4 regions of the Bacillus sp. PK6-025 genome follow, and region 4 is predicted to be linked to each of the others. Evidence: predicted binding sites of a transcription regulator. Region 4 holds the regulator's gene; each other region holds the start of a gene.
The links. The regulator Rex, encoded in region 4, represses fermentation and respiration genes when NADH is low (regulators of the CRP and FNR family bind a similar motif). The targets are predictions, from matches to a motif close to TTGTGAAATATTTCACAA.
Positions count from the first base shown of each region.

Region 1: a site for Rex is predicted at 5,502-5,519, ahead of adhE (bifunctional acetaldehyde-CoA/alcohol dehydrogenase). Genes of this name have one in related genera too.
Region 2: a site for Rex is predicted at 1,873-1,890, ahead of yumC (ferredoxin--NADP reductase 2). Genes of this name have one in related genera too.
Region 3: a site for Rex is predicted at 4,663-4,680, ahead of M1D67_RS10840 (nitrate reductase subunit alpha). Genes of this name have one in related genera too.

Region 1 covers NZ_CP096509.1:4,300,080-4,307,958, forward strand. The annotation lists gene gntK (gluconokinase) at 1-426, shown strand, start outside; gene M1D67_RS21910 (GntP family permease) at 448-1,794, shown strand; gene gnd (decarboxylating NADP(+)-dependent phosphogluconate dehydrogenase) at 1,825-3,231, shown strand; gene M1D67_RS21920 (3'-5' exonuclease) at 3,304-5,226, opposite strand; gene adhE (bifunctional acetaldehyde-CoA/alcohol dehydrogenase) at 5,593-7,879, shown strand, end outside.
Region 2 covers NZ_CP096509.1:3,425,339-3,433,217, forward strand. The annotation lists gene M1D67_RS17595 (YuiB family protein) at 1-167, opposite strand, end outside; gene M1D67_RS17600 (YuiA family protein) at 242-370, opposite strand; gene M1D67_RS17605 (NAD(P)/FAD-dependent oxidoreductase) at 561-1,778, opposite strand; gene yumC (ferredoxin--NADP reductase 2) at 2,136-3,134, shown strand; gene M1D67_RS17615 (hypothetical protein) at 3,169-3,369, opposite strand; gene M1D67_RS17620 (cold-shock protein) at 3,512-3,736, shown strand; gene M1D67_RS17625 (GNAT family N-acetyltransferase) at 3,841-4,320, opposite strand; gene M1D67_RS17630 (HesB/IscA family protein) at 4,423-4,788, opposite strand; gene dapF (diaminopimelate epimerase) at 4,862-5,719, opposite strand; gene M1D67_RS17640 (NupC/NupG family nucleoside CNT transporter) at 5,846-7,063, opposite strand; gene M1D67_RS17645 (YuzB family protein) at 7,220-7,456, opposite strand; gene M1D67_RS17650 (NAD(P)/FAD-dependent oxidoreductase) at 7,728-7,879, shown strand, end outside.
Region 3 covers NZ_CP096509.1:2,066,407-2,074,285, forward strand. The annotation lists gene narH (nitrate reductase subunit beta) at 1-922, opposite strand, end outside; gene M1D67_RS10840 (nitrate reductase subunit alpha) at 912-4,598, opposite strand; gene M1D67_RS10845 (DUF438 domain-containing protein) at 4,771-6,012, opposite strand; gene M1D67_RS10850 (DUF1858 domain-containing protein) at 6,009-6,233, opposite strand; gene M1D67_RS10855 (TIGR04053 family radical SAM/SPASM domain-containing protein) at 6,343-7,446, opposite strand; gene M1D67_RS10860 (cyclic nucleotide-binding domain-containing protein) at 7,559-7,879, opposite strand, start outside.
Region 4 covers NZ_CP096509.1:639,351-647,229, forward strand. The annotation lists gene thiL (thiamine-phosphate kinase) at 1-52, shown strand, start outside; gene tsaE (tRNA (adenosine(37)-N6)-threonylcarbamoyltransferase complex ATPase subunit type 1 TsaE) at 70-546, shown strand; gene tsaB (tRNA (adenosine(37)-N6)-threonylcarbamoyltransferase complex dimerization subunit type 1 TsaB) at 527-1,216, shown strand; gene rimI (ribosomal protein S18-alanine N-acetyltransferase) at 1,229-1,687, shown strand; gene tsaD (tRNA (adenosine(37)-N6)-threonylcarbamoyltransferase complex transferase subunit TsaD) at 1,677-2,702, shown strand; gene M1D67_RS03250 (ABC-F family ATP-binding cassette domain-containing protein) at 2,942-4,867, opposite strand; gene moaC (cyclic pyranopterin monophosphate synthase MoaC) at 5,013-5,519, shown strand; gene M1D67_RS03260 (redox-sensing transcriptional repressor Rex) at 5,523-6,167, shown strand; gene M1D67_RS03265 (twin-arginine translocase TatA/TatE family subunit) at 6,206-6,379, shown strand; gene tatC (twin-arginine translocase subunit TatC) at 6,386-7,162, shown strand; gene M1D67_RS03275 (YdiK family protein) at 7,207-7,398, opposite strand; gene M1D67_RS03280 (CPBP family intramembrane glutamic endopeptidase) at 7,398-7,879, opposite strand, start outside.

The DNA.
Region 1 (7,879 bases), 720 kb from region 4:
AAAAAAGAACACATGATTCGCGCGGCATTGGAAGGGGTTATTTACAATCTGTACACCGTCTTCCTGGCGTTGACAGAATGCATGGACGGTCCAGTTGCCCGAATTCAGGCGACCGGAGGTTTCGCAAGGTCTGACGTATGGAGGCAAATGATGGCCGATATTTTCGAATCGGAAGTCGTCGTGCCGGAAAGCTATGAAAGCTCTTGTCTCGGAGCCTGCATTTTGGGGCTGTACGCGACAGGGAAAATCGATTCATTCGATGTCGTCTCCGACATGATCGGAAGCACGCACAGACACGCGCCGAAAGAAGAATCGGCCAAAGAATACAGAAAATTAATGCCGCTTTTTATCAACTTATCTCGAGCACTTGAAAACGAATATACACAAATTGCAAATTATCAAAGAAGCTTATCCAGCAAAAAATAGGGGAGAATTGGAGGCGTTATCATGCCATTACTGATCGTAGCAATCGGGATTGTCGCATTATTGCTTTTGATTATGGGGTTAAAACTGAATACGTTTGTTTCCTTGATTATCGTATCGTTCGGGGTTGCATTGGCGCTTGGAATGCCGCTTGACGACATCGTCAAAACGATTGAAGAAGGCCTTGGCGGAACGCTCGGCCATATCGCATTGATCTTCGGGCTCGGCGCCATGCTGGGCAGGCTGATCGCGGATTCAGGGGGCGCTCAGCGCATTGCGATGACCCTCGTCAACAAATTCGGAGAGAAAAACATCCAATGGGCGGTCGTCATCGCCTCCTTTATCATCGGGGTAGCATTATTCTTCGAAGTCGGATTGGTATTATTGATTCCAATTGTATTCGCCATTTCAAGAGAATTGAAGATATCTATTTTATACCTTGGAATTCCAATGACGGCGGCCTTATCCGTCACACACGGCTTCCTGCCCCCGCATCCGGGACCGACGGCTATCGCGGGAGAGCTCGGCGCCAATATCGGGGAAGTGCTGCTCTACGGTATCATTGTTGCAATTCCAACCGTTCTTTTGGCCGGACCTTTATTTACGAAACTGGCGAAAAAAATCGTCCCGCAATCATTTGAGAAAATGGGCAGCATCGCTTCACTCGGTGAGCAGAAAACGTTCAAGCTTGAAGAAACGCCCGGCTTCGGCATCAGCGTCTTCACAGCTATGCTTCCGGTCATTATCATGTCTATTTCGACTGTTATTACGCTTATTCAAGAAACGATGGGCCTTGCAGACAACAGCCTGCTGGCAGCGGTTCGTTTAATCGGGAATGCCTCGACTTCGATGGTCATCTCCCTGTTGGTCGCGATCTATACGATGGGGATCGCCAGAAAGATCCCGATCAAACAAGTGATGGATTCCTGTTCAACCGCCATTACACAAATCGGAATGATGCTCTTGATCATCGGGGGCGGCGGCGCCTTCAAACAAGTCTTGATCAATGGCGGAGTAGGCGACTATGTAGCTGAATTATTCAAAGGAACAGCCATGTCGCCGATCTTGCTCGCCTGGGTCATCGCCGCAATTCTGCGCATCTCCTTAGGATCCGCGACAGTTGCTGCATTAAGCACAACCGGACTCGTTCTTCCGATGCTCGGACAAAGCGATGTCAATCTTGCGCTGGTTGTGCTTGCAACAGGGGCCGGAAGTGTAATCGCTTCCCATGTCAATGACGCAGGCTTCTGGATGTTCAAAGAGTATTTCGGACTAAGCATGAAAGAAACATTTGCCACCTGGACACTGCTTGAAACCATTATCGCGGTGGCCGGATTAGGATTTACTTTATTGTTAAGCCTATTTGTATAAAAAAGTCTTAAATGAAGGAGCAGGTATTACATGCGCAATACAATCGGTGTCATAGGTCTGGGAGTCATGGGGAGCAATATCGCCCTGAACATGGCAAACAAAGGCGAACAAGTCGCCGTCTATAACTACACAAGGGATTTAACCGATCAACTCGTCCAAAAAACGGGAGGCCAAACAGTCAAGCCGTACTATGAACTTGAAGATTTCGTACAGTCTTTAGAAAAACCGAGAAAAATCTTTCTTATGGTCACAGCAGGCAAACCGGTTGATTCTGTTATCGACTCGCTCGTTCCTCTGCTTGAAGAAGGGGATGTCATCATGGACGGCGGCAACTCCCACTACGAAGATACGGAACGAAGATATGACAGTTTGAAAGCGAAAGGTATCGGCTACTTGGGAATCGGCATTTCCGGCGGCGAAGTCGGCGCTTTAAAAGGCCCATCCATTATGCCCGGCGGAGATCGGGACGTCTACGAAAAAGCAGCTCCGATTCTCACAAAAATCGCCGCCCAAGTAGAAGAAGATCCATGCTGTGTCTACATCGGTCCAAAAGGCGCGGGGCATTTTGTCAAAATGGTGCACAACGGCATCGAATACGCAGACATGCAGCTTATCGCTGAAGCGTATACATTTTTAAGAGAAAAGCTTCTTTTGCCGATAGATGAAATCGCTGACATTTTCGACACGTGGAATCAAGGAGAGCTGAAAAGCTATTTAATCGAAATCACGGCAGAGATCCTGAGGAAAAAGGATGAGCGAACGGGCGCTCCGCTCATCGACGTCATCCTCGACAAAACCGGCCAAAAAGGCACGGGCAAATGGACGAGCCTGCAGGCCATCGACAACGGCATTCCATCATCGATTATCACGGAATCCCTGTTTGCCCGTTACCTGTCATCATTAAAAGACGAACGGACAGCTGCCGAAAACGTATTGGCCGGCCCTGAAACAGAAGAACGGCCCCTGGATCAGAACGTGTGGATCGACCGCGTCAGACAGGCGTTATACATGGGGAAAGTCTGCGCCTATGCCCAAGGCTTCGCTCAATATAAAATGACGTCTGACCTGAACGGATGGAACCTGCCGTTAAAGGACATCGCCCTCATCTTCCGCGGCGGCTGCATCATCCGCGCACAATTTTTAAATCTCATCAGCGAAGCTTTCGACAAACAGCCGGACCTGTCCAACCTGCTGGTCGCACCTGACTTCGCTGAAAAACTAAAAGAATACCAGTCCGGCTTGCGAAAGGTCGTCTGCGAAGGCATCAGCTCAGGCATCTCATTCCCGTGCCTGAGCACCGCCCTCTCCTATTACGACGGCTACCGGACGGGCCACTCAAACGCAAACCTGCTGCAGGCGCAGCGCGATTATTTCGGCGCTCACACGTATGAGCGGACGGATATGGAAGGCGTGTTTCATACGGACTGGTATAAGTGAAAACAAGGAGCCCTATAGTTGTTTTCAGTCAAATAAATGAGGCTGTCGAGAATATCTCGACAGCCCGATTTTTCACTTCAGTAATACCTGTTCATCGTGTTGTTCCTCTTTCAGTTCATCAAAATAATTTGTATATTCCGAAGCCCCCGAATATGAAATATACAGGAATTCCTTTGCACGCGTCATGCCGATATACATGAGTGATACTTCCCGTTCTTGATCTTCTTCAAGTGGAAACGGCATGAGATCAGCTTTGACCAAAAACACAGCCTGAAAATCAAGTCCTTTACTGCTGTCAATCGTACAGATTTTGACTGTCTCTTCCTCAGGGTTAAAACTGCGCTTCGTTTCTTCATTTTCCGCTATCCAATTAAAAGGAATATTTTGCGCTTTGAGCGCTTTTTGTACAGTTTTTACAACATTAAATTTATTCGTCCGTTTCACTCGATAAAGAATGGCGATTTCCGAGTAAGGCACTTTCTTTTCTTCATGAAGATTCATAATTTGTTTTGCAATGACCTGCATTTCTTTGTTAATCGTATCAAATTTCAACAATGCCGGTTCAGGCCCCTTACGTTTTGTACTTTTTGGCGAAATAATCTCAACGCTCTCTGTCTGCCCTAGTTTGACTTTGTCTTGTAAAACCGAATGCTTCTCATAAAAATCCCAAGCAAAGGAAACAATTTGCGATGTATTTCTGTAATTGATGTTTAGAATTTTTGACCTTCCTCTAAAATCAAGTCCTGTATCTTTTATATAGCTCCTTTTCCTGCCGTAAATAGATTGTGCACGGTCTTCCACCAAAAGTAAGGATTTCGTTTCCGGACTCAGGCACAGGCTGATCAAATGAAGCCAATTTCCTTCAAAATCCTGACCTTCATCGATCAGAATGGCATCATACTTCGGAGATATTGCCTCGCCTTTTTCCAGCTGTTCAATATATTGATCAATCATAAACTCATTCGTTTTTATTTTTAGATCTTGCTTAAGCCACTGGTGAAAGTTACGAATTTGGATACTTTCAGGAACTCGAGACTCAACAGCTTTTCCTTCTTCAGTATATTGAAAGTCAAATAAATGATCCGGTTCTGCAAACATTGAACGAACCATTTGAGTAATATTCGATGCTAATGAAATATTGTAACAGAGGATTAATATCTTCCAATCAGGGTGGTTTTTTGCCAGTATCTTTGCACGACTTGCGAGAATTAAGGTTTTTCCGCTTCCTGCTACACCGCGAATTATACGGTGTTGATCACCAATCTGCTTTGCCATATTCTCTTGATGCAAGTCCATCGTTTTAATGTCCCGCAACGATAAAAGAAGCTGGTCACGGTATGGAACAGATTGTTCAAACTCCGCTCCAATGCGCACTTCCGGAAAAAGATAATATCGAATAGTATTAATGTCTTCATATGTAAGAGAGGTTTTCATTTGAAATTGCACATGAAACATTTGAAACAGCTTTTCTATCAACAATTCTTCTGAAAAGTTTACATGATCAGGATCAATTTGATCTCGAGTCAAGATAAACTCTGGATCTATTATTTGATAAACTTGCTTTTCCAACAATTGAATTTCATTTAATCTGGTAAATACAACGCCATATCCATAAGGAAATTTCAGTTTAAATTGATACTTACCCTCCGTTTGAATTAAACTCTTATCCTTTTGGAGTACATCAGCTATTTTAAAAGCATACTCTCTTGCTTGTCTTAACGGATTCTTCACACTGCACATGTCGCCGCTCGCATTTCGAATCTGCCAGTCATCTTTTGTGAACCTATAAAACGAATTTTTCGTATAATCCTTTACTTCAAGCACAAGCAAGCCCATATCCGGCCCTATAATAACAAAATCAGGACAGACACCTTGAATTTCAGGTTCATAGTACACAATATAATCATCAGGCAAATAGTTTTTCAATGTACGAAACAAAATCCGTTCTCCCACTGTTGCTGAACTTCGTATTGATTCGGGTATTGTCATTGCCAATTTAACCAACTCCTTCGATGCCTACTAGCCACGTTTTCCATATATTTATATTATCGGGGGTTAGAAAGGAAAGTAAAGGAAATCTATTTATGTAAGAGATGAAAAATGCACCATTAAACAGGATTTTCTTAGTTTCTGTTGATTTCATACTTTGTTCAACATTTCACAAACTCATACTTCAAATTCGTGATATGATAAATTCAGCCACAGAAAAGGAGGACTGATACCAAAATAAACCAGATATCCGCTTCAGGGATAAAATTTTTTAACTCCACTTGTGAAATGTTTCACAAACAATGTCCGCATCATTCATCCCTGAACATCCTGTTGTAATCAAATTCCTATTCATTCACTGGAGGGTTTACAATGGCAATCGAAGAAAAGGAAATGAAACAAAAGCAAAATGCCTCAACCATGGTTGATCAGCTAGTCGAAAAAGGCCTAAAGGCATTGGAAGAATTCCGCAGCTTTGATCAGGAGCAGATTGATGAGATCGTCAAACAGATGGCGCTTGCCGGCCTTGATCAGCACATGCCTCTCGCCAAACTTGCCGTCGAAGAAACGAAGCGCGGCGTTTATGAAGATAAAATCATTAAAAACATGTTTGCCACAGAGTATGTCTACCATCATATCAAATACGATAAAACAGTGGGCATCATCAATGAAAACGAACACGACGGAGTCATTGAAATCGCGGAGCCTGTCGGTGTCATCGCCGGGGTGACGCCGGTGACCAACCCTACTTCCACTACAATGTTCAAGTCCCTGATAGCGATCAAAACAAGAAACCCTATCGTGTTTGCTTTCCATCCATCGGCCCAAAAATGCAGCCGCGAAGCGGCGAGAATCCTTCGGAACGCAGCCGTCAAAGCAGGAGCACCAGACAACTGTATCCAATGGATTGAAACGCCTTCGCTGAATGCAACTCAAGCCTTAATGACCCACCCGAACGTTTCCCTGATCCTCGCAACAGGGGGCGCCGGCATGGTGAAATCAGCGTACAGCTCCGGAAAACCGGCCCTTGGTGTCGGACCTGGAAACGTTCCGTGCTACATCGAGAAGTCTGCCAACCTGAAGCAAGCCGTCAATGATCTGATCTTATCCAAAACATTTGACAACGGCATGATTTGCGCATCAGAGCAGGCCGTCATCATAGACAAAGACATCTACTCAGACGTCAAAGTCGAAATGACAAGAAACAACTGCTATTTCTTAAATGAAACCGAAAAATCAAAGGTCGAGAAATTGGTCATCAATGAAAATACTTGCGCGGTAAACGCTGATATCGTCGGCATGCCGGCATTCAAAATCGCTGAAATGGCCGGTGTCAAAGTGCCTCAAGATACAAAAATCCTCATCGCCGAATTAGAAGGCGTAGGTCCGGATTACCCGCTTTCCAGGGAAAAACTGAGCCCTGTTTTAGCGTGCTACAAAGTCAGCGGAATTCAAGAGGGATTAAAACGCGCCGAAGACATGCTCGCGTTCGGTGGAACCGGCCACTCGGCGGTAATTCATACGAACGATCAAGAAGCCGTTAAAGAATTCGGATTACGGATGAAAGCCGGGCGGATCATCGTCAATGCACCGTCGTCACAAGGGGCGATCGGCGACATTTACAACGCCTATATGCCTTCTTTAACACTCGGATGCGGCACATATGGCGGAAACTCCGTCTCGTCAAACGTTGGAGCTGTTCATTTAATCAACACGAAAAAAGTGGCGAAAAGGAATGTCAATATGCAGTGGTTTAAAGTTCCTCCAAAAATCTATTTTGAAAAACACGCAACCCAATATTTAGCGAAAATGCCTGACATCTCAAAAGCGTTGATTGTGACTGATCCGGGGATGGTGAAACTCGGATATGTAGACCGCGTCCTACACTACTTAAGAAGGCGCCCGGATTACGTTCATTGTGAAATTTTTTCTGATGTCGAGCCTGATCCTTCAATCGAAACGGTGATGAACGGCGTCGACATGATGGCCAAATTCCAGCCGGATGTCATCATCGCCCTCGGCGGAGGTTCTGCAATGGATGCCGCAAAAGGAATGTGGTTGTTCTATGAGCACCCGGATGCTGAATTCTTTGGATTAAAGCAAAAATTCCTGGACATCCGCAAGCGCATTGTCAAATACCCGAAACTGGGCGAAAAAGCAAAATTCGTCGCGATCCCGACGACATCAGGCACAGGCTCTGAAGTCACGTCATTCTCTGTCATTACAGACAAAGAAACGAATACGAAGTATCCGCTGGCCGACTATGAATTAACGCCGGACGTCGCGATCATTGACCCGCAATTTGTCATGACCGTGCCGAAACATATTACGGCTGACACAGGAATGGACGTATTAACACACGCAATTGAATCATACGTATCGTGCATGGCTAACGACTATACAGACGGCTTGGCCATGAAGGCCATCCAGCTGATCTTCGAATACCTGCCTAGAGCATACAAAAACGGCAGCGACGAGCTGGCCCGCGAAAAAGTGCATAATGCATCAACGATTGCCGGAATGGCGTTTTCCAATGCCTTCCTTGGCATCAACCACAGCTTAGCCCATAAGCTTGGCGCGGAGTTTCACATCGCTCATGGACGGGCAAACGCCATCCTTCTGCCGCACGTGATCCGCTATAATGCAGAAAAGCCGAAAA
Region 2 (7,879 bases), 1.6 Mb from region 4:
ACATAGCGAATCAGCTTTTCTTTATTCACAATGAAAAGGCATACAATTGGATAAATGACAGCCATGATCCATGACATCCTGAGCAGCATATTCAGCAGAAAACCGATGCCGAAAAACAGGACGAAAAATAAGACAACTGAAATGATGACAACTGGTAAACTAATCAAAGCCTCCACCCCCAATTCACCTCTTTTAGTGTACATTGGGGAAGGAACTTGAGTCAATCATTGGAAAGCGGCGATCAGCGGTCTTTTCCCGTTCCCTTGCAGTTGTTGCACGTTTCCGAACCACCGAGCAGAAGCTGAAAATAGCCTTTTCCCGAACAAAATGGACAGGTTGATTCAAGGCGATGGGTTGATGTCGTCTTCATTAGTTACTCACCTTTTTCTTAATTTTCTGATAATATATCATGAACATTGTCAATAATAAAGTCAGAAAATATAACAGATCATTTGATGTAAGCGCTTAAAAGCTAAGCTTTCTTCCTTTTTCTTTCGTTTTTGAAGTTTTTAAACCCCGAATAAAAAGCCCGCAGCTTCCGCTGCAGGCTTCGATTCCGCTTAGAAAAATTTAAACTTTCCTTTTTTCAGAACAAGTCCCGGCCCGCCGATCAGGAACAGCGAGCGGTTGTCGATGATTTTTTTCATCATGGACGCCGTCGTTCCCGTCATCTTTCTCCCGAATGCGACGCCGATTGCATCATGTTCGCCGAGAGAAGCGACAGAGCCTTTATTATCGAATGAGAACGTTTCCGTTTCTTTGCCGTGAATCAGTGCGGCCAAATTGTTTGCGCACGTTTCGCCCTGCTGCATGGAAATCTGCGCAGTCGGCGGATAAGGCCTTTCGGTTTCTTCATTTATGATCAGCGAGCAGTCTCCGATAACAAATATATCATCATGGCCTTCAACGCGCAGATCAGGCTTTACCTTCACACGGCCGCGCATGTTTTCAAAGCCTGATTCTTCTATGATCGGGTTGCCGCGGACACCTGCGGCCCATACGACAGTGCCTGCTTTGATTTCTTCGGTCTGATCGTCTTTTCCACAGATGATTCCGTCAGGCGTGCATTCTTTCACCGCCGTGCCGATTTTGAATTCAACGCCTTTTCCTTCAAGGTAGTTGACCGCATAATCGACAAGCTCCGGATCAAAGCCCGGGAGAACGGACGGCGCGGCTTCCACGCATATTAAACGAACCTGCTGGCGGTCGATATCGTATTCGCGGCACAGCTCAGGAATGCGGTTGCCCAATTCGCCCAAAAATTCAATGCCGGTAAAACCCGCTCCTCCGACAACGATCGTCAGGCGTTCCGGGCGCTTCTCGGCTTCTGTGTTATACGTCGCAAACTGATATTCAATGTGCTCGCGAAGCTGCCGGGACGAGTTGATGTTTGAAATGGAGAAAGCATACTCTTTCAATCCAGAAATTCCGAAAGTTTCAGGGACGGCCCCCAGCGCTACGACAAGATAGTCGTAACTAAGCTCGCCGGTTTCAAGGACGACTTTCTTTCCTTCTTTATCGATTTTCTTTACCGTATCCTGAACGAAATTGACACGGGATGTATTGATGACGTCTTTAATCTGATAGCGGCATCTGTCATGATGAAGCGTACCTGCGCTCGCTTCGTGCATCCAGGTTGTCTCATAATGATAATTGTGCTTGTTGACAAGCGTAACATCCGCTTCATTGACGCCGATTTTTTTAACAAGTCTCGTAACGGTCATTAATCCACCATAACCTGCACCTAATACTACTACTTTTGGCTTATTCAACGGAATCACATCCACCTTTTCTGTATTTTACTGCTAAGCCGGATTAAAAATAGCCTTTGGGTTATCTTCTGCCGGCTTCAGGCTTTTTATGAAAAAAAGTTTGTGAAACCCTTCACTTTAATTTGCCGAACAACGGAATGTTTTTCGGCTGTGCGTCGAAAAATATTCACGAATCTTTAACAAAATGTTCACAACTACATCATAGCCGCTCGCTTTTGCTTTTTCAAGGTTAAATATGCTCGGGCGGCAGACTTTAGATCAGACGGTAATATTTTCCGATCTTAAAAAAACAGACGCGCTCGTATTTATTTTATGTGATATGATATAATTAAGAACAATTTTCATTTAGGGGGCATTATTTTCATGCGTGAAGACTCAAAAGTATATGACATTACAATTATCGGGGGCGGCCCTGTCGGCTTGTTTACCGCATTTTACGGCGGAATGCGGCAAGCGAGCGTCAAAATTATCGAAAGCCTGCCGCAGCTAGGCGGTCAGCTGTCCGCTTTGTATCCCGAAAAATACATATACGATGTAGCCGGGTTCCCTAAAATCCGCGCTCAGGAGCTGGTCGACAATTTAAAAGAGCAAATGGCGAAATTTGATCAGACCGTTTGTCTGGAACAAGCTGTCGAAAGCGTTGAAAAACAAGCAGACGGCATTTTCAAGCTCGTCACCAACAAAGAAATCCACTATTCTAAAACGGTGATTATTACTGCCGGAAACGGAGCATTCCAGCCGAGAAAGCTCGAGCTTGAATCTGCGGCTCAATACGAGAATGCAAACCTTCATTACTTTATAGATGATCTGAATCAATTTGCGGGCAAACGCGTTGCGGTGTTGGGCGGCGGCGACTCCGCCGTCGACTGGGCGCTCATGCTGGAACCGATCGCTAAAGAGGTGTCAATTATTCATCGCCGCGATAAATTCCGCGCACATGAACACAGCGTCGAAAACCTGCACAATTCAAAAGTCAATGTGCTGACACCGTTTGTTCCGACCGAACTGATCGGCGCCGAGCGGATTGAACAGATCGTCATCGAGGAAGTGAAAGGCGAGAGAAAAGAAATCATCGATGTCGACGATGTGATCGTCAACTTCGGCTTTGTTTCATCTCTCGGACCAATCAAAAACTGGGGGCTTGAAATCGAGAAAAATTCGATCGTCGTCAAGTCCACAATGGAAACGAACATCGAGGGATTCTATGCAGCCGGCGACATCTGCACATACGAAGGAAAAGTCAAGCTGATTGCCAGCGGATTTGGAGAAGCACCGACCGCTGTCAACAATGCAAAAGCTTACATGGATCCTAAAGCGCGCGTGCAGCCGCTGCACTCTACAAGCATGTTTGAAAACAAATAAAAATGAAAAGGAGCCTGACACCGGCTCCTTTTCATTATATGATATTCAAATATGAGAAGATCGTTCCCAAAATCAGCACAATCGTTAAGATACCGACCACTCCCGCCGCAGTCAAGACAATCCGGTCCGTAATTTTCTGTGCTTTTGGAAGCGGTTTTTCGCAGCCGCATGCTTCACAGACTTTTGAATCGTAAGGCGTAAGCCCGCCGCAGCTTCTGCAGTTGATTTTTTCCATGGTTGAACCCCTTTTCTTTACTGGGCTTGGACCCTAAATAAACCTGTCCAGTATAGAATAACAAATTGACGAATAGAATGTCTTAAGATTCACAAAATATTCTTAAATGAACTCCAAAAAACCCTTGTTAGGAAGTGACGATATGTCTTACTACAACAATCGCAATCAAGAGCCTTTGCCAAAGGAAGATATCAGTACGTGGGAATGTACCGCTGAGGACTGCAACGGATGGATGAGAAAAAATTTCACGAGTAGCGATCGCCCTCTATGCCCTCTGTGCAACAAGGAAATGGTAAGCGGAAGCCGCTATATCACCTCAATCACCAACAACACGAGCAATCTCAACCGAATCTTTAACCAGAAATAAACACGATTGTTCCGGAAGCCCCGTTGCAAAAACCTTGCTCAGCACTTGAGCGGGGTGGCTGCATTGCTTCCTTCCGGCATTTCCCGAGCGAAGCGGAAAACAGATTATGTTAAATCTTTTACCAAAAGAATCTCATCCCGAATCGGAATGCCGTTATCAGCGGCAAAGGGAATTACAGGCTTTACTTTTCTTGCTTCTTCAACTGCGTTTACATACAGCTCGGCCATTGTATAGCCTCTCTTTTGATAAAACATAAACGCCCGCATATTATCGTTCGTCGTGATCAGTTTAATCGATTGACACTGTTTTCGCTTTGCAGCACGTTCCACTTCGTTTAAAAGGAGTGAGCCGATCCCTTTGTTTTCGGCAATACTGTCCAAGGAGACGACTTCACATTCGTTTCCGGCGATGAAGTACGTAATCAGACCTTTTATATCGCCTTTTTCATCTGTCACAGCGAATCCTTCCAATTCATCGCAGCGGAATGTTCCGTGTGAATTGACCATGTCCGGACTTCCCCAATGCTTATGAAAAAACGCGGTAACGTCCGCTTTTGACAAGCCGAGTGTTGATACGAGTTTCATTTCTTTCCCCCCAGATCATAATAAAACGCCTTTTCGTCACGATGATGCATCGCAATGAAAGGCGTTTTTCTCATTCCATATCGTTGACCTGATGCCAATATGTCAGCACTCTTCAGGCTTCCCTGCATTCACTGCGGTTCTGAATGATGATCCGCAGCCGCATGAAGCGATGGCGTTTGGATTATCGATGGTGAAGCCTCCGCCCATCATCGATTGTTTAAAATCAATGACCGTACCGTTCATAATATCCAGGCTTTCTTGATCTACAAGCACTGTGATTCCATGCTGGACGAATTCATTGTCGTCTTCGTTTTTTTCGTGTTCAAAACCCATGCCGTATGACAGGCCGCTGCATCCGCCGCCTTTTACTCCGATTCTCAAGAATGCGTTCTCCTCTTCATGCTCTTTCATCATATCCTTGATATGAAGAGCAGCCGCTTCCGTGACCGTAACTGTTTTTTCGCTCATAACATCACACCTCCTAAAAGCTCATGTGTACTTTATTATAAAGTCGCACGTCCGATTTCTCAAACGGACCGACTCATGATATAAAAAACTCGCCTTCACATACCGTTTCAGCGGGTCCTGTCATCATGACGCGTCCGTCATTTTTCCAATTAATGATCAGATCGCCGCCGGCGAGATGGACGGTAATATCCGTGTCCCGTTTGGAATAGCCGTTGAGTATCGAACTCACTGCGGCTGCGCAGGCGCCCGTTCCGCATGCCTGGGTAATTCCTGAACCCCTTTCCCATACACGGAAATGGAGTTCTTTGTCGTTTTCGACTTCAACAAATTCTACGTTAACCCCTTCCGGAAACCTTTCATCTTTTTCAATGAGCGGTCCCATCGACGTAAGCGGCGCTTTTTCAATATCGTCTAAATAAAAGACGATGTGGGGATTGCCCATGGATACAGCGGTACCTTTCATTTCCCGGCCGCCGAATATCATCTTTTCATTGATCGTCTCCGACCCCTGTTCACCGAGCATTGGCATATCTGATTTGAGAAGGCGCGGTTCACCCATATCGACTGTAGCCGATACAACTTTTCCTTCCTTCACTTCAATCTCAGCCTTTACCAAGCCTGAAAGAGTTTCAATTAAAAAGGATGTTTCCTTCACCAGTTTATGTTCATAAGCGTATTTTGCAACGCAGCGCAAACCGTTTCCGCAGTTTTTGCCTTCAGATCCGTCGCTGTTGAAAATCCTCATTTTAACCGGCGCTTGATCTGAAGGACAGATGAGTATCATTCCGTCTGAACCGATTCCGGTGTAAACGGAAGACACTTTGACGGCCAAATCTGACAACAGCTCCTCAGGGAGATGTTCTTCAAACTGATTGACGTATATATAGCTGTTTCCTAAGCCGTGCATTTTAGTAAAACGAAAAGAATTCATAGCCGCCTCCACATTTTTTTACTTTCTTCTAGTATAAAAGCTGAAAGGGATGGATACAATATGGCTATCCCCCGTTTTTCATACATAAAAGCTCCCTGCGTTCATATGCAGGGAGCTTTTATCATGTTATCCGATAAACATACCGGCGATCGCCGCGCTTGTAAGGTTGGCCAATGTTCCGGCAGCAACGGCTTTCAAGCCGAGACGGGCGATATCGGAACGGCGGTTCGGCGCCATTCCTCCCAATCCTCCGAGCAAAATCGCCACAGAAGACAGGTTTGCGAAACCGCACAGCGCAAAGCTGATAATCGAAGCGGTTTTGACGGAAAGCTGATCAAACATCGGAGCAAAATTGGAATAAGCGACAAATTCATTCAGCACGAGCTTTTGACCGATAAAGCTTCCGGCCTGAACTGCTTCATCCCAAGGGACGCCGATGACAAAGGCGAGAGGTGCAAATACATAGCCGAGAATGAATTCAAGCGAAAGGTCTTTAAAACCGAACCATCCGCCGATTCCTCCAAGAATTCCGTTTAAAACGGCAATCAAAGCAACAAATGCAAGCAGCATCGCGCCGACATTCAAAGCAAGAGAAAGACCTGTTGATGCCCCTTTTGCAGCGGCATCGATGACATTTGCTGCGTCTTCATCTTCAGCCATTTGAATATCTTTTTCTTCAATTTTCGATTTTTCAGTTTCGGGAATAAGCATTTTTGCCATAATCAAGCCCGCAGGTGCAGCCATAAAGCTCGCTGCAAGCAAATATTCGAGAGGAACCCCAAGAAGGGCGTAACCGAACAAAACAGAACCGGCCACTGATGCGAGTCCGCCTGTCATAACGGCAAACAGCTCCGACTTTGTTAAGTTTGCGATAAACGGCTTAATCACAAGCGGCGCCTCAGTTTGTCCGACAAAGATATTGGCAGCTGCAGAAAGAGATTCCGTTTTGCTTGTTCCGAGCAGTTTTGCCAATCCGCCGCCGATAAAGCGGATGATGACTTGCATGATCCGTAAGTGGTAAAGAACCGCAATCAGCGATGAAAAGAAGATGATAACAGGAAGAACGCTTAAAGCGAAGGCAGCGCTGTCGCCTACTTGCAAGAGAGGCCCGAAGAGAAAGCTGATTCCTTCATTCGCATAATTGACGAGATGCTGAACGGCTTTCGTAAACGAAAGAAACACTTCCCGCCCCATTTCCCATTTGAGAACGATGAATCCGAACAGGAGCTGCATCGCCAAACCGATTAAAATCGTTCTTATGTTAATTTTGCGTTTATGCTCAGAAAGCAGGAAAGCAATCGCGAAAATCGCCAGAATACCAAGAAGTCCCCATAAAATGTTCATGACCACACCTCTTATTATTTTTTAAACTTTTATTAAGATAACAATTAATGATTGGCCTGTCCACAAAAATTTTTAAGAATTTTTTCTCTTTTTATGTAAACCCTTTCAAACAAAGGCTTTGCATGAAAAAACGAGATCACCAAGATGACCCCGTTTTTAAATAAGTTCATTTTCATCAATGAACTTGTATATATTTTCGACCAATTCAGCCGGATTATTCGCTGTCACCATTTCTCCGTTTACAAGAGCATACATGGTCTGCATGCATTGTCCGCAGTAACTCAGGCAGCCGTATTCGACGACGTCCAGATTCGGATCTTTCTCCAATATTTCTTTTGCTTCCTGAGAACCTTGGGCAAGATTGCTGACGCAAAACTCAACGATTGGAAACACTTTATTTCACCTCACATCGCTTTTTTATCGTACCCTATTTACGTTTCAATAGTCAAAGTTTTAGGCTGAGGAATAAAGCTTTTGTAACATATTAATACTTTAAAGGGTTTTACTAATTATCGATTCGAGGCGGATATGTAGGTTATTTTCCCGAGAAATATTGTGATTTTACATCAAATTAGATATAATTCTAGAGGGTATTTACATAGTTTTTTAATTTTGCAATGAAAAAGGTTAGTTTCTTAATCTGAGGGGAAAAGGGGAATTACCAATGAGAAATTTAGTCTTGCTCGGCGGCGGGTACGGAAATATGCGGATCATTCATCGTTTGCTGCCTAACCAGCTGCCAGATGATGTGATGATCACTTTAATCGACAAAAACCCTTACCATTGTTTGAAAACGGAGTACTACGCACTGGCTGC
Region 3 (7,879 bases), 1.4 Mb from region 4:
CTTCTGCGACAGCGGGATCATTCGGATCAAGGAAAATTTCCAGCTGGGAGTGATATAGATCTTTTTCATTTTCGGCTGAAGCCGCTTCTTCGACTTTATCTGCATCATAAAGCATGACTCCGAGATAGCGGATTCTGCCGACGCATGTCTCAGAGCAGATTGTCGGCAGTCCTGCTTCAAGACGAGGGAAGCACAATGTGCATTTTTCCGCCTTGTTCGTCTGCCAGTTGAAATACACTTTTTTATAAGGGCATGATGATACACAGTGTCTCCATGAGCGGCACGCATTTTGATCGACGAGAACGATCCCGTCTTCTTCGCGTTTGTACATCGCTCCCGACGGACAGGAGGAGACGCAGGAAGGATTGATGCAGTGTTCGCATATCCTTGGCAGATACATCATAAAGACGTCTTCAAATTCAGTCTTGATCGATTCTTCCATTTTTTTGACGTTTGGATCTTGAAGGCCTGTAATGTGGCCGCCGGCAAGATCGTCTTCCCAGTTCGGACCCCATTCAAGGTTCATGAAGTCTCCCGTAATAGAAGACTTCGGCCTTGCAACAGGCTGGTGTTTTTTCTCCGGACTGTTTGTCAGCGTTTCATAATCATAGTTCCAAGGTTCATAGTAGTCATCGATCGTCGGCTGGTACGGGTTGTAGAATAAATTCATGAGCCGCGTTGTTTTGGCGCCTGATTTGAGCTGAAGTTTGCCTTTTTTCAGCTCCCAGCCGCCTCTGTATTTATCCTGGTCCTCCCATTGTTTAGGGTAGCCGATGCCCGGTTTTGTTTCGACGTTGTTGAAGTACATATATTCTGCACCGGAACGGTTTGTCCATGTGTTTTTGCATGTGACGCTGCATGTATGGCAGCCGATGCATTTATCAAGGTTCATTACCATTCCGATTTGAGCTTTAATCTTCAAGCCAATCGACCTCCTTCAATTTTCTGATCACGACATTGAGGTCGCGCTGATTTCCTGTCGGCCCGTAGTAGTTGAATCCGTAGCTGAGCTGGCCGTAGCCTCCGATCATCTGCGTCGGCTTGACATGGATGCGTGTCGGACTGTTATGGGTTCCACCGCGGTTATTCGTCAGCTTTGTTCCCGGTACATTGATATGCCGGTCTTGGGCATGGTGCATAAAGGCCATTCCTTTTGGAATCCGGTGTGATGTCACGGCCCGTGCGACGACGACTCCGTTTCGGTTGAAGCATTCGATCCAGTCGTTGTCCTGAATGTCGGTTTCTTCCGCATCGTCTTTATTCATCCAGACTGTCGGCCCGCCTCTGAAAAGGGTAAGCATCGGCAGGGAATCAAAATACATGCTGTGAACCGACCATTTATTATGCGGCGTTAAATAGTTTAAAACGATTTCTTTTCCTTCCTGATCCGGACGCTTGTTCAAGAAAGGGCGGTGGATCAGGATCGGCTTGAATGTCGCCATGTTCTCGCCGAATTCCGTCATCATTTCATGATCAAGGTAAAAAGACTGTCTGCCGGTCAGCGTTCTCCACGGAATCAGTTTTTCAACGTTCGTTGTAAACGGCGAATAGCGCCGTCCGCCTTTTTCAGAACCGCTGAAAGCAGGGGAGGTGATCACCGTTTTCGGCTGAGCCGAAATTTGCTCAAATGTAAAGCATTCCTCTTCCCGTTCTTCAGCTAAGTCTTTCAACTCAAGATTCGTTATTTTTTCAAGCGATTCCCACGCTTTAACGGCTACTTTCCCGTTTGAAGTGGAAGAGAGGGTCAATACCGCTTCCGCAGCCTGTCTTGCATCACTGATGTCAGGACAGCCTTTGGCGATCGTGTCGTCTTTTACGACGCCGATCGTTTTTTTGAGGGAATCATATTCCGCTTCAACAGACCAGTTCATACCTTTCGTACCAAACGGCTGTTTGACAACATTCGGCCCAAGCGATGTCATCTTATTGAAAATCTGCTTGTAATCCCGTTCCACAACATGAATTTGCGGCATTGTTTTGCCGGGAACGGCAGGGCAGTCGCCTTTGCTCCAATCTTTGATTTTCCCGAGCGGCTGCGCCATTTCCTGTGGAGTGTCATGGAGAAGAGGAGTCGCAACAGCCTCTTTTACAGGTTCCATGTCCATTTCTTCAGCCAGATTGGAAACCGCTTTTGCCAATGCTTTGAAAATATCCCAATCAGACTTTGCTTCCCACGGCGCGCTGATTGCCGGGTTAAACGGGTGGATGAACGGATGCATATCCGTGCTGCTGAGATCGTGTTTTTCGTACCAGGTGGCCGCAGGGAGCACGATGTCTGAATAAAGGGCTGTTCCCGCCATCCGGAAATCGAGATTGACCAGTAAGTCGAGTTTGCCTTCAGGCGCTTTGTCACGCCATGTGATTTCTTCGGGACGGACGCTGTCCTGATCATCGTTCATCAGTCCGTTAGTCGTGCCGAGCAAGTGCTTCAGAAAATATTCATGACCTTTGCCGGAGCTCGAGATTAAGTTGGCTCTCCAGACAAATAGATTTCTCGGGAAGTTCTTTTCATTGTCAGGATCTTCAATTGAAAACTTGAGCTTTTTCTCCTCAAGCTGTCTGGCGATATAGCTTCCGACTTGCTGAGCGTTCTCAGCGCCTGCTTTTTCTGCTTCTTTATACAGATCAATACCGTTTTTCTCAAACGTCGGATACGAAGGAAGCCATCCGAGTCTTGCCGCCAGCACATTGTAATCGGCGTGGTGCTTGTAGCGCGATGTTTTTGCGATAGGGGAAGCAAGCCCGCTGATTTCCTGATCTTCATAGCGCCACTGGTCGGTAGCGAAGTAGAAAAATGATGTTCCGTTTTGTAGTTTGGCAGGGCCTCCCCAGTCTTTGGCCGTCGCGATCGTCTGCCATCCTTCGGCCGGCCGGAGTTTTTCCTGGCCGACATAGTGGGCCCAGCCGCCTCCGTTAACCCCTTGAGCTCCGACGAGAAGCACAAGATTCAGCACAGCTCTGTAAATGGTGTCTGAATTGAACCAATGGTTAATACCGGCGCCGACAATGATCATTGAACGGCCCTCTGTGTCAATCGCATTTTGCGCGAATTCCCTCGCGATCTTGATCACCATTTCACTTTTAATGCCGGTAATCGGCTCTTGCCAAGCCGGTGTAAACGGTTCAGGATCATCAAATGATGCCGGCGTCTGTCCGTCAATTCCGCGGTTGACGCCATAGTTGGCGAGCGTCAGGTCGAAAACGGTAGAAACAAAAACTTCCTCTCCGTCCAGAATCATTTTTTTGATCGGAAGCGGTCTTTCAAGCACTTTATTGCCGTCATGTGAGAAGTAAGGAATGTTGACCGTGCCGATCATATCTTCGTGTCCAAGCATGGAAAGCCGAGGTGTGATCGGTTTTTCTGAATCCTCATCAACCATGCGCAGATTCCATTTTCCTTGGCCGTCCCAGCGGGAGCCCATCGTGCCCTGCGGAATCGCAAATCCATCTGTGTCTTCATCCCAAACGGCAGGCTTCCACTCATCATGTTCTGTCGCACGCCCGATATCTTTAGCATGGAGGAAGCGGCCTGCTGTGAACGTTCCGTTTTCCTCTTTCAAAGTCACCAAAAACGGGAAATCGGTATATTGTTTTGCATAATCAATAAAACGCTCCGTTTTCTGGTTGACATAAAAGTCTTGGAGAATGACGTGGCCCATCGCCATGGCCAGTGCGCCGTCCGTGCCTTGTCTGATGCTCAGCCAATCATCGGAAAACTTTGAGGACTCGGCAAAGTCCGGGCTGATCGAAATCACTTTTGCCCCTTTATAGCGGGCTTCGGCTAAAAAGTGAGCGTCAGGCGTTCTGGTAAGCGGCACATTAGAACCCCATGTCATGATGTAGCCTGAATTGTACCAGTCGCTGCTTTCCGGAACGTCGGTTTGATCTCCCCAAATTTGCGGTGAAGCAGGAGGGAGGTCGGCATACCAGTCATAGAAGCTCAGCATCGGCCCGCCGATCAGGGACATAAAGCGTGACCCTGCTGCGTGGCTGAGCATCGACATGGCTGGAATCGGCGAGAAGCCGACATTTCGGTCAGGACCGTATTTGGCAATGGTGTACAGAAGGGAAGCCGAAATCAGCTTCAGGACTTCGCTCCATTCGGCGCGGACAAATCCGCCTTTTCCGCGCGCCTGTTTATAGGCCTTTGCTTTTTCAGGGTTTTCGATAATTGATTTCCATGCTTCCAGCGGATTTTTGCTGCTGTTTAGCGCCTCGCGCCACATCTGGATCAGCACACCGCGTACATACGGATATTTCACGCGGAGCGGGCTGTATATATACCAGGAAAAGCTCGCTCCCCTCGGACAGCCGCGCGGTTCAAAGTCCGGCATATCAGGGCCAGTCGAAGGGTAATCGAGTCGCTGCCCTTCCCATGTGACGATTCCGTTTTTGACGTAGATATTCCAGCTGCAGGAGCCTGTACAGTTCACCCCGTGGGTAGAGCGAACCACTTTATCATGCTGCCATCTATTTCTGTATACATCTTCCCAATTCCGGTCTTCATAAGTGGTTTGGCTGTGTTGATTGGAATGGCGTTCAATAGGAGAGAAATAATTTAATCTCCTGAAAATGGGACTCTGTTTCTTTTTTTTCATTGCTGGTTCACTCCTTCTGAGTCAGTGATGCTACCCTCACTATATATGGAGGAGGCGCTGGACCTTGTTAAATTTGTCACATGGTTTCGGGTTTTCACAAATTTGTCACATTTTCAGGAGGGGAGAGGGAGGACAAAAAAACAGCCTGCATGGAAGCGGGCTGTCGAATGGGTCAATCGCTCGTGTTCAAAATTCTCTTTTCCCCGGTAATCTCTTGAATCGGGGCGATGTTCTGGGTGAATTCCAAAGTTCCGATATAGCGGCCGTTTTCATCGCGTACGGCAAAATAGCGGATGAACACGTATTTGTCTTTAAATTTGATCCAAAAGTCTTCAACGTCTTTTTTGCCTGATTTAAAGTCGTCAAGAAGTTTGTTGACGATATGGACGCTTGCCGGCGGATGGCAGTTTTGGACGGTCCGGCCGATTACGGCTTTTGTCCTTGCGAAAATCCGTTCCTTTCCGTGTGAAAAATAGCGGACCACATCGTTTTCATCGATGAAGGTGATATCGACCGGAAGATGGTTCATCATGTGCTCAAGCTGGGCCACGGACAGAATACCAGTAGAGAGCCTGACATATCCGTCAGCCGCCTCTTCTGTTGTTTTGAGCTGATGGCGTTCAGGCTTCCACACCGTTTCCGGAGCAGTCAGGCAATATCCTATCTCGTCGCTTTCAGCCGCGATTTTCAGCCATTCGTCTTCTGTCAGCGTTCTGAGCGCCATCGGCAAGAGGATATTTTCTTCTTTATAAATCATTTCCGTGCCTTCTTGAATGATAAACGTTAGCTCGCGGATGACTTCATCTTTTTTGTCCGGCGTATACTCTTCCAACAAACGCTTCACTTCTTTGATGCTCTTGCGGATAAAATCATCGACAGCCCACATCACTTGGCTGGGCCCAGTAATTCCATACTTTTCTAAATAGGGGAAGAGAAGATTTTCTTTTCTGCTGTAATGTTTGTCGACATCGGCGAGCAAGTTTAAGTCTGTGAGCAGCTTGAGAATGTTGTCGCGGTGATCTTCTTTTTCAAAACGTTCCAAATGAAGCTGCATTTTAAAGTTCAAAAGGAGGTCGATTTCTTTATTTTCTTTCATAAAAGTATGAACGGGATGGCCTGGCTGCTTATCGGCGTCAGCGCGGTGAATGTCTTCAATCGATCCTTTAAACACAGCGGCGTGAACGGAACAAAGCTCTTGAATTTCTTCGGGGGTAATGCCTTCTTCCTTCATTAACGCCTGTTCCAGCTGAGCGATTTCTTCAGCATTGACTGAACCGAACGCCTTTTCAAACCGTTTTTTGACGTCGGCAAGCGGTTTTCCTTTATGAAGGTCGATGATGATTTCTTTCAGAAGCTGCTTTTTTTCCTCTGGCAGACCTTGCTGCGTTTCCCGGTTGTTAATCATTTCGCTCATTGTTTTTCTCCTTTCCAAACGGGGTCAAATCCGTGCGCTTTCAATATGTCTAAGACATGCGGCCATTCGATTTGCATCATTCGTGCGCCTTTCGGAATCGTCACGATACGCCCGGCTGTTTCCAGCATGCCGGGCTTCGTTATGTTTTTAAACCCGGCTTCCTTCATCACGGCTTTTAGTTCAGGATGCAATGTGCAAAGTTCGTATACGGAATCGTTCAAATCAATTTTTTTATTATGCAGAGGGATCACATCCTTTGATAGTGATGATCATTCTCATCTATACCGTAATACAAGTATGCTGAAAAAAATGTGACGTACATCACATTTTTCAGCGCAAAGCCTTCGGAATATAAATACAGCTCGGGTCGCTTTCCAGATAATCGCCTGTCAGAGCATAGGCACGTGAGCGCGAACCGCCGCACACATGGCGGAATTCACAGACGCCGCATTTTCCTTTAAATCCGTCCGGATTTCGCAAATCCTTAAAGATCGGTGATTCGCGATAAATCTCAGCCAGCGGCTGTTCGCGGATGTTTCCGGCTTTAAACGGCAGGAGTCCGCTTGGATATACATCGCCGATATGGGAGATAAACATAAAGCCGTTGCCATCGTTCACACCTTTCGGAGCCCGGCCCAATCCGCCGATCGCATCCATTTTCCCTTTCTGCAATGCGTGTTCATAGCGGATTTTCATGTTGGGGTCTTTCGCTTCCCGCATTTTTTGTTGAATAACGACCCGTCGGTAGTGCTGGGCTGCTGTCGTTTTGATGTCAAAAGGCGCTTCTTTTGCCAAACGGCTGAGCCAAAGAAAGACTTTTTCATGGTCCACCGGCGAAATCATATCTTCCCGCTTCGCGCGGCCTGTCGGGACGAGAAAAAATACACTCCATAATACACAGTTCAATTCTTCGATCAGCTTTGCCATTTCATCCAGGTAATCGATGTTATAAGCGGATATAACGGTATTAATCTGCAGAGGCAGATGGCATTCATGAATGTAGCGTATGGCCTTCATGGTCAGGTCAAAGGAACCGTCCGTTCCTCGAAAATGATCATGAATCTCTCGGGTTGGGCCGTCCAAGCTGAACGCCCATCGGGATAAGCCGATTTCTTTTGCTGATTGAATCGCTTCTCTTGTAACATTCGGCGTAGCACTCGGGGTCATGGAGACGCGAACCCCTTTTTGGACGGCATACTCAATAATGGCGAATACGTCGTCTCTCATTAAAGGGTCACCCCCTGTCAGCACGAGGAGGGGATTGTCCATCGCATGAATTTGATCAATTAAATCTTTTCCCTCTTTCAGGGTGAGCTCCCGCGGATCGCGTTTATTTTGAGCCGATGCCCGGCAATGAAGGCACTTGAGCTCGCACGCTCTTGTCAGCTCCCAAATGACGATAAACGGAGACTTGTCGAAATCGCAATGTATCATCTTTCATCTGTCCTTTCGTTTGCATTCATGTGTATCGTAGCGGAAATGAAAAAGAAAAAAAGTTAAGTAGATCACATTTAGAAAAGGAAGGGAAAGAAGGGGGAGGCCCTTCTCACGCGTCGTCTTCTGCGGAGGAGTTGAGGTAACGCAAAAAAAGCTGGTAGGAAAAATACAAATTCTGCTGAAGCAGCATGAGAAAGTTCGTCTGTAATTGGCGGTTATAAGTCATCATTTTTTTGAAAGTATGAAATGGAATTTCAAGTACGGCGGTTTCTGCGGCAGTGTTGACTGAAATAAACGGAGATACGAAAGGTTCGCCTTTTTGATCAATAGGGAAAACATCGCCTTTTTCCCACTCGGCGATCGTTCGGGATTCTTCTGGAAGTCTTCTGTCAGAAAAATGAACTTCCCCTTTTAAAACAAAATAGACGGA
Region 4 (7,879 bases):
TGGACAGGACCGCGTTCTTCTCGAAAAAAAAGGATATAACCATTTTAAATAAGACAGGTGACAAGTAAAGTGAAAACGTTAGAGTGGAAAACGACAGAGCCTGAAGAGACAAAAAACATTGCCAGACTGGCAGCAAAGTATGTTCTGCCCGGTGATGTCATCACATTGGAGGGCGACCTTGGAGCAGGCAAAACGACTTTTACAAAAGGATTTGCCGAAGGGCTCGGAATCAAGCGGGTTGTCAGCAGCCCGACTTTTACCATTATCAAAGAATACCGGGACGGCTCTCTTCCGCTGTTTCATATGGATGTTTACAGAATGGAAGATGAAACGGAAGATCTCGGATTAGATGAATATTTTGAGGGAGACGGCGTCTGCCTTGTGGAATGGGCGCATTTGATTGAGGAGCAGCTTCCGAAAGAGCTCCTAGAGGTGGTCATTAAGCGGCTTGGCGATGATGAACGAAAGCTGACCTTTACCCCTAAAGGCAGCCGCTACGAAAATCTTTGCGAGGAGATCAGCAAACATGACGATACTTGCGATTGATACATCCAATTTAACGCTCGGCGTGGCATTAGTTAAAGACGGAAAAGTGATAGCCGAGCATATATCCCACTTAAAGAAAAACCATTCAGTCAGAGCTATGCCGGCGATCGACGAACTCCTTAAAGAGTGCGGTTTAGAGCCGAATGACCTGACCCAAATTGCAGTTGCCAAAGGTCCGGGTTCATATACAGGCGTGCGGATCGGTGTTACGATTGCCAAAACGCTTGCATGGTCATTAAATATTCCGATTAAAACCGTTTCAAGCCTTGAAGTGCTGGCGGCAAACGGCCGTTTTTTCCAAGGCTTGATTTGTCCGTTGTTTGATGCCAGACGCGGTCAGGTTTATACGGGACTATACCAGTATAGGGACGGCAAACTGCATGGCTTGGAAGAGGACCAAAACATTCTGCTTGAGGATTGGCTTAAAAAACTGAAAGCCATGGATCAGCAAGTCCTTTTCATAGGAAGTGACACAGAGATTCATCAGGAGATGATCGAACAGATTCTCGGTGAACAAGCGGTCATTTCTGGCCCTGCCCTGCAGCTTCCACGACCTTCAGAATTGGCTTTAATCGGAGAACTTAAAGAGGCCGAGCCTGTGCACAGCGTTGTTCCAAACTATATTCGTCTGGCCGAAGCCGAGGCCGTCTGGCTTGAAAAACAAAAGTAAACGGGTGAAGCCATGAACACGCAAATGGTCATACGCGATATGAATCCAAAAGATTTGGACCAGGTTTTTGAAATTGAAAAAAGCTCTTTTTCTTCTCCGTGGAAAAAAGAATCTTTTCATCATGAGCTTTTTCACAATATGTATGCTCATTACCTCGTTCTCGAAGTTGAGGAGCAAGTTGTCGGCTACTGCGGGATTTGGATCGTCATGGATGATGCCCAGATCACCAACATTGCCGTTTCACCTGCATATCGGGGCCGCCGTTTAGGAGAAGCTCTTTTGAAAGCCGCGATGAAGCTTTGCCGGATGAAAAAGGCGGCTCAGCTTTCTTTAGAGGTAAGGGTATCGAATCATATTGCACAAAGCTTATACAAAAAGCTCGGCTTTGAGCCGGGAGGAATTCGTAAAAATTATTATACCGATAATGGGGAAGATGCATTATTAATGTGGGTGAGACTAAATGAATCATAAAAAAGATCTGTATGTATTAGGAATCGAAACAAGCTGTGATGAGACGGCCGCCGCGATTGTCAAAAACGGAACGGATATCATTTCAAATGTCGTAGCGTCGCAAATCGAGAGTCATAAACGGTTTGGCGGCGTTGTTCCCGAGATCGCATCAAGGCATCACGTGGAACAGATGACGATCGTGCTTGAGGAAGCCTTTGCACAAGCGGACATGACATTTGATGACATTGATGCCATCGCAGTAACGGAAGGACCGGGGCTTGTCGGCGCTTTATTGATCGGCGTGAATGCCGCGAAAGCGCTCAGTTTTGCCCGGGGCATACCGCTCGTAGGCGTCCATCACATTGCCGGTCACATCTATGCCAACAGACTTGTTCAGGACATTCAATTTCCGGCGATTGCCCTTGTCGTCTCAGGCGGCCACACCGAACTCGTGTATATGAAAGAGCACGGCTCATTTGAAGTCATCGGAGAGACGCTCGACGATGCGGCAGGCGAAGCCTATGACAAAGTGGCGAGAACGATGGGGCTTCCTTATCCGGGAGGACCTCACATTGACAAACTTGCGCAAAAAGGCGAGGCAAATGTGCCGCTACCGCGCGCATGGCTTGAAGAAGGCTCTTATCATTTCAGCTTCAGCGGATTGAAATCTGCAGTCATCAACACGCTTCACAACGCTTCACAAAAAGGTGAAACGATAGCTCCGGAAGATTTGTCAGCCAGCTTTCAGGAAAGCGTCATTGATGTCCTTGTCACAAAAACGGAACGCGCTGCGAAAGCTTATGGCGTCAAACAGGTGCTGCTTGCCGGAGGAGTTGCTGCAAACAAAGGGTTGAGAGCGGCGATTGAAAAAACGTTCAGCAGCCATCCGGAGATTGAGCTTTTGATCCCGCCGCTTTCGCTGTGTACGGACAATGCCGCGATGATTGCCGCCGCAGGTACGGTTGCTTTTGAAAAAGGAATCAGAGGAAAATATGATATGAACGGTCAGCCTGGCTTAGATCTGACGTCTTATTAAAACCTCACGCTCTGTGAGGTTTTTTTGCCCGGGAATAGTTATTAACAGGTTATTAACATATATCCACAGTCTTGTGTATAATGTTAAAAACCTTAATTTACAGACCTTTTTTACCTGTTAATAATGTGTATAAATATTATGTTTTTTGTGGATATTGTGGGTAAATCGCTTTCTTTCTTTTAAATAAAGGATTTTAATTGTGGACAAAAAAACCGCTCCGGCTTGGAGCGGTTCATCCTTTATTCATTTGTAGAGAGTGTTTCCCATTCTGTTAACAGTTGTTCAAGCTCCTCATTCAGCCGTTCATTTTCAGAGTGGATTTCCTGGACCTTCTCATGGTCTTGGAAGACGGCGGGGTCACACAGGAGCTCCTCATTTTTTTCGATCTGTTCTTCAATGTCCGTAATTCTTGTTTCGATTTCTTCAATCCTTCGCTGCCGCTGGCGTTCTTTTCTTTTCAGCTCTTTTTCTTCCTCATAGCTCTTTTTTGCGCCAGGTTTTTCGGAAGCGTTTTTCTGATGCTCTTCCGTCTGTTTTTCTAGTTCTTTCAGTTCAAGCTGCTGCGCTTTTTTTTCTGTGTAATAATCGTAGTCGCCTAAATATTCTTCTGCTTTGTCGCGGGAAAGCTCCAGTACTTTTGTCGCGATCCGGTTGATAAAATAGCGGTCATGGGACACAAATAATATCGTTCCCGGGTAATCGATCAAAGCGTTCTCCAAGACTTCCTTGCTGTCCAGGTCGAGATGGTTTGTCGGCTCATCAAGAATAAGGAAGTTCGCTTTTTGGAGCATCAGCTTGGCGAGGGCAAGCCTTGCTTTTTCGCCGCCGCTTAACGCGTGTATAGGTTTTAATACGTCTTCTCCCGAAAACAGGAAGTTGCCGAGGCAGGTCCGGATATCCTTTTCATTCATTTCCGGATAATCGTCCCAAAGCTCGTCAAGCACGCGTTTTGACGACGTCAATTCAGCCTGTTCCTGGTCATAGTAGCCGATTGAGACATGGGAGCCTGTCGCGATTGTTCCCGATACCGGCTGCAGCTTTTGAATCAATGCTTTTAAAAGGGTTGACTTGCCGATTCCGTTCGGTCCGACCAGTGCAACGCTTTCCCCGCGGGTGATGTGAAAGTTCAATGAACGGAGAAGCGGGGGCTGCTCCTGATAGCTTACTGTCAAGCCTTCCACCCGCAGTACATCGTTTCCGCTTTGCCTTGTAATTTCAAAGCGGAAAGACGCCGACTTTTCATCTCCGAGCGGTTTGTCCATGATCTCCATCCGTTCAAGCTGCTTTCGTCTGCTCTGCGCCCGTTTCGTCGTCGAAGCTCTAGCCAGATTCCGGTCGACGAACTCCTGCAGCTTGGTGATTTCGTCCTGCTGCTTTTCATAAAGCTTTGTTTCCTTTTCCAGCTGTTCGGCTTTTAATTGGAGATAAGAGCTGTAGTTCCCGGTATATTTTTTGCTTTGGGACCGGCTGATCTCGTAAACTTGGGTAACCACTTTGTCAAGAAAGTACCTGTCATGGGAAACGATTAAAATCGCTCCGCTGTAATTTTGCAAATATTGTTCAAGCCATGTCAGGGTATCGATATCCAAGTGGTTTGTCGGTTCGTCCAAAATGAGGAGGTCGGGTTTTGTCAAAAGCATTTTTCCGAGGGCAAGCCTTGTTTTTTGACCTCCGCTTAAGTCCTGGACGCGGACGGAGTCGTCAAATCCCGCAAAGCCGAGCCCGTGCATGACGGATCTGACCTCTGCCTCATATTGGTAGCCGCCTTTGTCCTTGAACTCCTGCTGAAGCCTGTCATACGTCTTCATCAATGATTCAAGCATGTCCGGTCCGGCCTGCGCCATCTTTTCCTCGATCGCGCGCATTTCTTGTTCCATTTTTTTCAGAAAATCAAATACCGACAGCAATTCCTCTTTGAGCGTCAGCTTGGAATCGAGGCCGGAATGCTGGTCAAGGTAGCCCATCGTCAAATCTTTCGGCTTGATGATGTCCCCCTTTTCATATGAAAGTTTTCCTGCGATAATCTTTAGAAGAGTCGATTTTCCGGCGCCGTTGCGTCCGACGATCGCAATCCGGTCCCGAGATCTGACTTCGAGTTTTATATTCGTTAAAATCGTATCGGCTCCAAACGATTTTGAAAGTTGGTTCACTTGTAAAATCATCATGATCTTTCACCTCTTGTCTGCTATTTTAAGTGTAGCCTATCACTGCGCAGTCAGCAAACATTAAGTGAAGTCTGGAAGATTTTAGCCAAAGAAAAAGACAGAATGAAAAAAATAGTGTATGATCGTTATAAGGAGAGTTCAGAACATGAATGAGTTTACACATTTTAATGAACAAGGCAGAGCCAAGATGGTTGATATAAGCGAAAAGGAAGCTTCAGTACGCACAGCTGCGGCTGTTTCAAGCGTGTCTATGAATCGAACAGTACATGAAAAAATCAAAAACCGGGAAATCGGAAAAGGCGATGTATTGTCGGTGGCGCAAGTGGCCGGAATCATGGCCGCAAAACAGACATCCGCCATCATCCCGATGTGCCATCCGATCGCTCTGAAAGGAGTCGACATCGCCTTTCGCTGGGAGGAGAAAGAACAGAAGAGCATCCTGCATATTCAATCTAAAGTGAAGACCAAAGGGAGCACAGGTGTGGAAATGGAAGCGTTAACTTCGGCCTCCGTATGTGCGCTGACCGTATATGACATGTGCAAAGCGGCGGATAAGGGAATGGTGATAGGACCGACCTTTCTTCTCGAAAAGACAGGCGGGAAAAACGGTGACTATAAAAGGGAAAAAGCTGATGTAGACATGGAGGATTAGTTTATGAACATGGATCATTCAAAAATTCCGCAAGCGACAGCGAAACGGTTGCCATTATATTATCGTTTTTTAAAAAACCTTCATGCATCCGGAAAACAGCGTGTATCTTCCGCTGAGCTGAGCGATGCCGTCAAAGTCGATTCTGCGACCATCCGCAGGGACTTCTCGTACTTCGGCGCGCTCGGAAAAAAAGGATACGGCTACAATGTCAATTATTTGCTGTCCTTTTTCAGAAAGACGCTTGATCAGGATGAAATGACGAACGTAACGCTCATTGGCGTGGGGAATTTGGGGACAGCCTTTCTCCATTACAATTTTATCAAAAATAATAATACAAAAATCGCCATGGCGTTTGACATCAATGAGGAAAAAATCGGAACCGAGGTCGGCGGTGTTCCCGTCTATGATCTGAATAGACTTGAAGAGCATATGACGGATGATATCCCCGTCGCCATTTTGACGGTACCGGCTCAAGCCGCACAGTCGATTACAGACAGGCTGGTGGAGCTTGGCATTAAAGGCATTCTTAATTTCACGCCGGCCCGCTTGAATGTGCCGGAACACATTCGCATTCATCATATAGATTTGGCGGTTGAACTTCAGTCGCTGGTGTATTTCATGAAACATTATTCAATGCAGGAAAAGTAAAACGGAAAACGAAAAATAAAGGAAAGGGGGCAGGCTTTATGCCAATCGGTCCTGGAAGCTTTATTTTAATTGTCGTGGTGGCGCTTCTGATATTCGGCCCGAAAAAACTTCCCGAGCTGGGAAGAGCAGCGGGAAACACGCTGAGGGAGTTTAAGAATGCGACAAAAGGTTTGGCTGACGACGATTCCGATAAAAAGAAAGAAGATCAGTAGGATAGGATGACATTTATGAAGGAAAGAGAAATGTCGCTGATAGAACATATCACAGAACTACGCAGACGGCTTGTGATCACTTTTTTCTTTTTTGTTTTATTTGTTGTGGCAGGCTTTTTATTGGCAAAGCCGCTGATTATCTATCTGCAGCAGACGGATGAAGCGAAGCTGCTGACGCTCAACGCGTTCAAGCTGACCGATCCTTTATTTGTGTACGTGCAGTTCGCTTTCATCATCGGCGCCGTCTTGACTTCGCCGCTTGTTTTATACCAGCTGTGGGCTTTCATTAGCCCGGGGCTGTATGAAAAAGAACGAAAAGTGACGCTCAGCTATATTCCGATATCGATTATTCTTTTTTTAGGCGGCATTGCCTTTTCTTACTTTATTTTATTTCCGTTTGTCGTGGACTTTATGACGAGAGTCTCAGATGATCTGAATGTCAACCAGGTCATCGGAATACACGAATATTTTCAGTTTCTGCTTCAGTTGACGCTTCCTTTTGGCTTATTGTTTCAGATGCCTGTGGTCATCATGTTTATCACAAGGCTCGGCCTCGTGACGCCGATGTTTTTGGCGAAAATCAGAAAATACGCATATTTTGTGTTGTTCGTCATCGCGGCCCTCATTACACCGCCTGAGCTTTTGTCGCATTTAATGGTCTCAGTGCCATTGCTCATTCTTTATGAAATCAGTATCGTGATTTCAAGAATATCCTACAGGCAGGCGCAAAAAACAATGATTCAAGAGGAAAATCAAGCGTTTTTGAACGACCATACTAAATAAGAGCCATTCTTTTTCAGAATGGCTCTTTTCCTTCACAAAAAAGGCTATTGATCTTTTCGTTTCATCTTGCCGGCCAGGGCGAACATTTTAAAGGAAATGCTGATATTATAGGCTGCGAAAAGCATCAGCAGGATCGTGTAAAAAGACCACATGCTTCCGGGCGAGGTTGCCGCCAGATATGTAAACAGCACACCCGTTAATAAATAAATCGCTCCCCAGAATTTAGGGCTTCTCATCATAGAAATCCTCCAATAATCATTTGCATTTTCTCGACGTGTTTCAAATATTCTTCAATAGGCTCCCGGAATGTCTGCAGTAAGACGACGAGCGTATTCATGGCGACATGGGCGAAAATAGGCACGATAATCCGGTTGGTTCTGACATATAAAAAGGAGAATGTGAATCCCATTGCTGTATAAATGAGCAGATGGCTGAAATCCAAATGGACGACCGAGAAGAGCACCGAACTGAACAAAGCGGCAATGAAAAAATTCGTTTTCTCATAGATTGCACCGAAAATGATCTTTCTGAAAATGATTTCTTCAAGAATCGGTCCGAATACAGAAGAGACAAACACCATCAGCGGCAATGCGGTGATGATTTCCATGATCCGCTGCGTATTTTCCGATTCCGGGTTGACCCCGAACAAGTACATTTCGATCGAAGCGGCAATTGACTGCGAAAACAAAGCGAGAAAAACGCCGGCAACCGCCCATC